Regions from separate parts of the Psychrobacillus sp. NPDC058041 genome, predicted to be linked through region 2. Evidence: a T-box and tRNA genes for the amino acid it is inferred to sense, from the RefSeq annotation. Region 2 holds a T-box; the other holds one or more tRNA genes.
The links. A T-box is a leader RNA that pairs with one kind of tRNA and senses whether it is charged. The one in region 2 lies ahead of ACFVR1_RS15145 (valine--tRNA ligase), so its partner is inferred to be a tRNA-Val.

Region 1 (4,444 bases), on a different contig from region 2:
TTAATTTCAGAATCAAAGGATTATCAAGCTATTGTCGAAATCACAAAGTTAAATAAAAATAAGTTTACTTATAAAAGAGTGGGTAAAGATACTAATGGCAACGACATAGAAGTGTTCGTTGATCATGTCCCTTATAAGGAAACAAATCTTTCTTTTACTAATCCAGATAAAACTTTGAATACTTCCACAGGAGAAATAGTAACAAATATAGATGGGGATAAAATTTTATCTGACACCCTCTGGCAAGGAACAGTTGCTTTAGATGAAAAGGGCAACGATGTATCAAATTATAATTCTAATTATTTAGGTCTAGCAAGATACGATAATATGACAAATAAATATGAGTTTTTTGTTGCTAAAACAGGTGAAAGTCGCGGTGATTACGGTTATTTCAATGTTGTACATGGAAATAAGATAAGAGCCAACGTTTCACAAGGAGTCAATAAATATGGTGCAGTTTTAGAGATAACAGAGCTTAATAAAAATAAATTCACATATAAAAGAAAAGGGAAGGATAAAGATGGAAAAGAAATAACCATATTTGTGGAGCATATTCCTTATGATGGTAAGTTTAAATTAGAATTCACAAAATAAAAAAATTCAATTAGACCTGGCATTTAGTAGGGAATGGTTTCCGTATAGTTTTACTGATATCAGTTTGATAATTGTTAATTTATGAATACAATGTATAGAAAAAGTTCTTAATTACGGAACTTTTTTTGATGAAAGACAGATCTTAATGAATAGAGGATGGAATCATTTACATTGAGAATGCAAACCTTTCTGAAAAACATCAACGATGAGGAGCATCAAGTTTAATTTCACCTACAACCATGTTCAATAAAAGAACAACATAGTTGTAGGTGAAATTATTTGTTTACTAAATACTAATAAACACCATCATGAAGAGTTGTATAATAGCTTGAAATAGAGGTAGTACTAATCGCACTCTAACTTAATTTTATATTAAAAATAGAGTTGCGATTAAGAAGAAAGGAATAAATTCTCTTCTAAAGCGATTTCGTATAAACATTCCTCTTCCTGGGACAAATCCATCAATCATTCCGATGCGTCTTCTACCCCTTCTATCTCTCACCATAATCCGGCGGCCCATATTTCTCATAACAAACGGTTCCATAATATCCCTCCTGTCTATAGTTTGAACATTATTTGAATCAATGCTAAATAATTTCCCTTATATTGTATATTTCTCAGTCCAATTATCAATAAAGGGCAGATTGCTTGAACCTGCCCATTATCCTTATTATTCGTGGTGGTAATACTTAATGCAGTGGAAAATATCAAATATTATTCACCATATAGAGATTAGTAATCTCTCATAAAAGAAGCGCCTACGATGATAAGGAGAATAAACAATACGACAATCAATACAAAGGTTGAACCCGTGTTACTATAGCCACCGCCATATGAACCATTTCCATAACCCATATATTTTCACCACCAATATTTAGATTAAGGATTACTAGATTACATCCTTAATAATATGTTATGTCAAAAATATGTATGGACTTGGACTAATGTGATAGATAGCACTAGCTTTATATTAATTTTTACGAACATGAAAAAACTCTAATTGTATAGGGATTCTATTGAGAAGAGAGAAGAAAATAAAGAGCAAATTTTATTAAGTATTACAATAGCAGATTATGAATCGAGTTTTTCCTCAAGTGATTTGAATAATCTTATTTTAGATAGGTTTAGGAATGTGTATCCTAACGACATCGCAGATACTTTTAACAACACTATTCAAAGTCATACTAACATAAGAAAAAGCCTGCAAACATTGAAATAACAACGTTTGCAGGCTTAAGATAATGATGGTCCCGACTGGTCTCGAACCAGCGACCCCCACCTTGTCGAGGTGGTGCTCTCCCAACTGAGCTACAAGACCGGTATTTAAAGTAGATGATAATATAACAATAATGCTACTTTATACTATTATATAAGTTTGATTCGAATCCTACAATACCTTTGCTGATGAGCTAATTTACTGGTTTGATGTTAAAGGGACACACTGTTAGATGTTCGTAAAGGTTTACTAGGAATTGACTACTATTTTAAATGATGGTATATTGAAAATATTCTTATAAAAGGTGTGGTGAAGTATGTCAGAAGTAGGTATGAACTAATACTAATTTAGTTTAATAAGGCATTTAATGACTGGTATTGTTCCAGTTTATTAAGTGTGCCTTGTTCCACAATGTTTTCTTAACATAGTGGATACCTACCTGAAGACTGCTTCCTTTTCCATATACTCGTTTAACATATTTGTGTGTTAAGACGAAGAGCATGGCGGGATTTGTCCTGCCATGCTTTTTTCGTACTTCCATTTTTGTTGACGATTAAAGTGCCTTGTAATTCACAAGGCAAATGCCCGCAGGAGCTTTCTATCCATTTTTTGGTTTTACCGTAAAAATGGAAAGGTAGGAGAGATTCTTGCGGGCATTTTTTTATTATCAGATATGAAAGTATTGTGAATTTATTATAGGAGGAATACACATGAATACAATGACATATGAAAAATTACAATACAACGAACTAAAGGAAATGGTGAAATTCCATTGCGTAAGTAGTTTAGGTAAGGAATTGCTAGATAAGCTTCAACCAAGTTCAAATAGTAAAGTTGTTAAAATTAGATTGAATGAAACGACTGAGGCGAGGAAGTTACTAGATGCAGAAAGGCATCTTCCATTGAAAGGTATTTCGAATATAAGTCATCAGATGGAGAAGCTTGAAAAAGGAATGATTTTAGGTCCTTCCGAGCTAGTTGCTATATCTGACTTTTTAAGAGGCTGTAGAACAATAAAGAAGTTTATGATCGATAAAGAATTTTTTGCTCCAGTATTACATTCTTATTCCCACTCCATGATGGAACTTAGAAGTATTGAAGAGACTATAAATCACTCCATTAGAGGAAATAGAGTAGATTCGGAGGCCAGTAAAGAATTAAAGCGTATTCGAAATCATATTGCCAAGACAGAAGAAAAAATAGAAGAAAAACTAAATAAATTTCTAAAGAGTAGTGCCAATAAGGAATATATTCAAGAATTCTTTATAAGTAAAAAAGACGATCGTTTTACGATTCCTATAAAAGCTTCTTTTAAAAATCAGGTGGAAGGAACGATTATAGAATCTTCTTCTAAAGGGTCAACTGTATTTATTGAGCCCGCAGCTATTTCTAAATTAAATGCAGAATTAGCAATGCTTAAGTCGGAGGAATCGATGGAAGAATACCAAATTTTAGCAACTATTTCCGGAACTATTTACGAGGAAGTTAGGCAAATCAACATCAATATTGAACTGATTGGCCAGTATGACATGATTTTTGCAAAAGCGAAGTTTAGTAAAAGAATGGATGGAATCGAGCCAAAATTAAATAATCATGGCTATATTAAGCTGAAGAATTGTAAGCATCCTCTTTTGTCTGGAAGTATTGTTCCTCTAGACTTTGAAATTGGAAAAGACTATCGTAGCTTAATTATTACAGGACCTAATGCAGGTGGTAAGACAGTTGTACTGAAAACAATAGGAATACTATCACTTGCTATCATGTCAGGTTTTCATATTGAGGCAGATGAAGGTACGGAAATAGCTATTTTTGATAATATATTTGTGGATATTGGTGACAATCAAAGCATTGAAAATTCACTTAGTACCTTTTCATCACATATGAAAAACATCTCAGAAATTATGAGTGCATCGACGAATAACACTCTTCTTCTTTTTGATGAAATTGGAAGTGGTACTGAACCAAACGAAGGTGCTGCACTTGCTATCGCTATACTCGAAGAATTTTATCAAATGGGATGTATTACAGTTGCGACAACTCACTATGGTGAAATTAAACGTTACTCGGAAATTCATAGTGATTTTATGAATGCTGCTATGCAATTCAACAGTGAAGCATTAGAGCCTATGTATAAGCTTTTAATTGGTAAATCAGGAGACAGTAATGCACTTTGGATTTCTAGGAAAATGAATTTGCGTGAAAAGGTCCTAGAAAAAGCACAGTACTATATAGAAAATAAAAACTATGATTTAGAACGTGTCAAAGAAAGTAAAGTAAAGATAACAATCTTGACACACATTCAAGAAGAAGCAACATATGAATTTGAAGTAGGAGACAGAGTAAAATTAATCGAACAAAATGATTCTGGAATTGTATATGAGAAAAAAGACAATTTCAATAATGTGTTAGTGTTCTATAAAAATGAAAAAATAAAAGTAAACGCGAAAAGATTGGAACTTGAAGTAAGAGCAGCAGAGTTATATCCAAAAGGTTATGACTTAAATGATTTATTTGTTAGTTATGCGGAACGAAAATTCCAACATGATATGGAAAGAGGCTCAAAGAAAGCACTAAAGAAAGTTTCAAAAGATATAAAGAAAAGGCTTAGTGAATAATATTGAAGCTATGCGCAAC
Region 2 (4,444 bases):
ACTGCTGACATTGACTGCTCTGGTGCCACAATTCCTTGGCCAATTACAAGTGGCTCAGGATTGCAGAAGCGTTCTAGATACTTCGCATTTGCCTCTAATACTGTTAAAGTTTCATTATCTTTAGCTGAGATGTACAATGGTACTTTTTTACTCATTGGCGTTTGTACTTCTGCTCTAATATTACGAACGGATCGGATTATTTCCGCTAATAATTTCATACTCGCTGCATCTTCTTTATTGGAAAGTGCCTCATTTACAGTAGGCCAAGGAGCTAATGTAATAGACTCTCCTTCATGCGGAAGGTTTTGCCAAATTTCTTCCGTAATGAAAGGCATAAATGGATGTAACAAGCGCATAGTATTGTCTAATACATAGGCAAGAACAGACCGAGTCATTTTCTTCGCTTCTTCATCTTCTCCATTTAAAGGAAGTTTCGACATCTCAATATACCAGTCACAAATATCATCCCAAATGAAGTTATATAGCGCTCTACCCACTTCGCCAAATTCATATTTTTCGGATAGTCTTGTTACTTGGTCTATTGTTTCATTCAAGCGAGTTAAAATCCATGCATCTGCAACGGACTTTTTACCTTCTAAATTAATTTCATCAAACTTTAAGCCATCCATATTCATTAATGCAAAACGAGACGCATTCCAAATTTTATTAGCAAAATTCCATACTGCTTCTACTTTTTCTGTAGAAAAACGTAAATCTTGCCCTGGAGAAGAACCAGTACTCAAGAAATAACGAAGCGAATCAGCACCATATTTATCTATCACTTCCATTGGATCAATACCATTTCCAAGTGATTTCGACATCTTTCGACCATCTTCTGCTCTTACTAACCCATGAATCAGAACATCCTCAAATGGTCGTGTTCCAGTAAATTCGATACCTTGGAAAATCATACGAGAAACCCAGAAGAATATAATATCATAACCAGTTACAAGAGTATTTGTTGGATAGTATTTTTTAAATTCTTCATTCTCAGCATCTGGCCAACCAAGTGTAGAGAATGGCCATAAAGCTGAGGAGAACCATGTATCTAATACATCATCATCTTGTCGCCAGTTTTCAACATCCGCTGGCGCTTCATGTCCAACATACACTTCTCCAGTTTCATTATGGTACCAAGCAGGAATTCGGTGTCCCCACCATAGTTGACGAGAAATACACCAATCATGAATATTTTCCATCCATTGTAAATACGTTTTTTCAAATCGTTCAGGTACAAAATTTACTTTACCTTCTGCTTGCTGTAATTTAATAGCCTCGTCTGCAAGTGGTTGCATTTTAACAAACCATTGCGTAGAAAGATATGGTTCAACAACTGCTCCACTACGCTCAGAATGACCTACAGAATGAAGATGTTCTTCAATTTTGAATAATACACCAGCGTCCTGCAAATCTTTTACGATTTGTTTACGGCAAGCAAAACGATCCATTCCTTCGTAGCCAGCAGCATTTTTATTCATCGTTCCATCTTCATTCATTACTAAAATACGTTGTAGATTATGGCGGTTTCCAATTTCAAAGTCATTTGGGTCATGTGCAGGCGTAATTTTTACTGCTCCACTACCAAATTCCATATCCACATAGTCATCCGCGACTATTGGAATTTCACGGCCAACAATCGGAAGTTTAACCATTTTTCCAATAAGATGTTTGTAACGAGAATCTTCTGGATGAACAGCTACTGCTGTATCTCCAAGCATTGTTTCTGGTCGAGTTGTTGCAATATTTATAAAACCAGTACCATCTGCAAGTGGGTACTGCATATGATAGAATGCACCCTGTACATCTTTATGGATTACTTCGATATCAGAAAGAGCCGTTTTGGTTGCAGGATCCCAGTTAATAATATATTCACCGCGGTAGATTAGTCCTTTGTTATACAGCTTTACAAATACCTCTTTTACAGCATTTGAAAGACCTTCGTCTAATGTAAAACGTTCACGTGAATAGTCTAAGCCAAGACCTAGTTTTGACCACTGCTCACGAATATGCCCAGCATACTCTTTTTTCCACTTCCAAGTTTCTTCTACAAATTTTTCACGCCCTAAATCGTAACGTGTAATATTTTCTGAACGCAATTTTTCTTCTACCTTTGCTTGTGTAGCAATTCCAGCATGGTCCATTCCCGGTAACCAAAGTGCATCAAATCCTTGCATACGCTTCATACGTATTAGAATATCTTGTAATGTAGTATCCCAAGCGTGACCTAAATGTAATTTCCCTGTAACATTTGGTGGGGGAATTACAATTGTATACGGTTCTTTCGCACTTTCAGGATGCGCTTCAAAGAATTTTCCTTTTAGCCACCACTCATAGCGACCTTTTTCGATCGATTTCGGATCGTACTTTGTGGGCATTTTTGTTTCATTTGTCATAGTTTGCTCCTCCTAAAAAAGAATATAAAAAAACTCCTGTCGTCACTAAAGGACGAAGGAGTTTGTTCGCGGTACCACCTTTATTCGCAGATGCAAATATCACATCACGCTCTCAATTAGATAACGGCTTCAAACCGACTTTTGCTACTAATCGTTCACAAAAGTTGCTCCTGGGCTACCTTCAAACGGTGATTAACAGAAACATTTCAGCAAATTGTTTCCTTTCTTTCGATAACCAATTCATTTTACTCTTCCCAATCTTTGCATCAATATTTAGTTGTTCATATTGTACCTAATCTTATGTTATGTCGTCAAGTCAATTCACGTGAAAGGAGAATGTACGATGAGAAGAGGATATAACCCTCATTTACTCCCAGAGCGGTTACGAATAGTACGTTTTTACGTCAAAGGAATTATTGTTCCTGTTTGTGGGTTTCAAACAATACGTGTATTAATCATACCGTCGACTTGGGATTTCTTTTTACTTGCTTTTTTGTTATTGCTCTGCTTTTTGTTTTATAGAGACATAATTTGATGGAAACGTTAATTTTGACATTCCATCATCTAGATTAAATATAAATTGAAGCTCCGATTCCACAACATTTGAGCTTTCTACATGTTCTGTTTCTTTCGGAATTGTTTGTTTTACTTCTTGTTTTAATTCATGTTCTACTTCATGTTGTACTTTATGTTCTGCTTCTTTTTTTACTTCTTTCACTAATTCCTGCACTACTTCCATTTTCTTTTCTTCTGGAGCTTCGTATTCACAACGTACTAACCAAGCTATTTCAATAGACGCATGCTCGGTTGTATTTGTATTTACATGTTTAACATTCAAAGTTGGAGAACTGCCAGTTTTCACTTTATCTTTTGCGATATCCACACTCATAGGCACAGCATATTCAAAATAGCCTACTTCGCCCTGTACATCCAAATCCTCAATTTGAGTAAACTCACTTGTAGCATGATGTGCATGTTCTCCTTCTTCGAATTCAACATGACATGTGATATGATAGATCCCCATTATTTGAATAGAGTCTCCTGTTACTTTATGTTCGTATTGTGGGGTAACTTCTACCTTTTTAACTTCTTTTGGTATTCCAAAGCTTTTTGGAAAAAGAAACTGTTCTTTTACGTCCCATACTTTCACTTCCATTTGTCATCCTCCTTTATATAGGACAACTTATGTAAGAACTTCTTAAAATATGAAAAAGCCTCATAAATAAATATGAGACTTTATCTTCTTTATTTTTTTGAAAGTTTTTCGAAGACAGTATGGAAAGCTTGTACCGTTTTTTCGATATGCTCTTCAGTATGTGCACTTGATAAGAACAATCCCTCAAATTGAGAAGGAGGTAAATAAACACCTTCTTCGGCCATTAAACGGAAATATTTAGCAAACAGTTCTAAATCAGATGTTTTAGCAGTATCGAAATTAATTACATCCTCATTTGTGAGGAAGAATCCAATCATAGATCCAGCACGGTTCACAGTATGTGGGATATTATATTTAGTTGCTGCTTCACGGAAACCTTTCTCAAGTAAATCACCAAGTTTAATAAAATGCTTATACGAATCTTCCGTTAAACGTGTCAGTGTTTCATATCCAGCGGTCATCGCAAGTGGATTACCGGAAAGTGTTCCCGCTTGATAGACAGGGCCACTTGGTGCAATCATTTCCATAATTTCACGTTTACCACCGAAAGCACCAACTGGTAGACCACCACCAATTACTTTACCGAGGCAAGTTAAATCAGGCGTAACACCAAAATATCCTTGTGCACAATTATAACCAACACGGAATCCTGTCATTACTTCATCAAAAATTAAAACAGTTCCATATTGTTCCGTCAATTCACGAAGGCCTTCTAAGAATCCTTCCACCGGAGGTACAACTCCCATGTTTCCTGCAACTGGTTCTACAATTACTGCGGCTAAGTCATCACCGAAGTTTTCGAATACATGGCGAACACTTTCTAAATCGTTGTACGCTACAGCAATTGTATTTTTCGCAATCGATTCTGGAACACCAGGACTATCTGGTAAACCTA

Region 1: it has a tRNA-Val gene. The T-box ahead of ACFVR1_RS15145 (valine--tRNA ligase) is inferred to sense a tRNA for this amino acid. The anticodon was not compared.

What each region holds. Positions count from the first base shown of each region.
Region 1 covers NZ_JBHVRO010000008.1:105,139-109,582, forward strand. The annotation lists gene ACFVR1_RS13860 (DUF4822 domain-containing protein) at 1-594, shown strand, start outside; gene ACFVR1_RS13865 (hypothetical protein) at 962-1,138, opposite strand; gene ACFVR1_RS13870 (YjcZ family sporulation protein) at 1,327-1,449, opposite strand; tRNA gene ACFVR1_RS13875 (tRNA-Val) at 1,840-1,912, opposite strand; gene ACFVR1_RS13880 (endonuclease MutS2) at 2,521-4,425, shown strand.
Region 2 covers NZ_JBHVRO010000010.1:33,245-37,688, forward strand. The annotation lists gene ACFVR1_RS15145 (valine--tRNA ligase) at 1-2,393, opposite strand, end outside; T-box leader at 2,439-2,664, opposite strand; gene ACFVR1_RS15150 (hypothetical protein) at 2,890-3,549, opposite strand; gene hemL (glutamate-1-semialdehyde 2,1-aminomutase) at 3,639-4,444, opposite strand, start outside.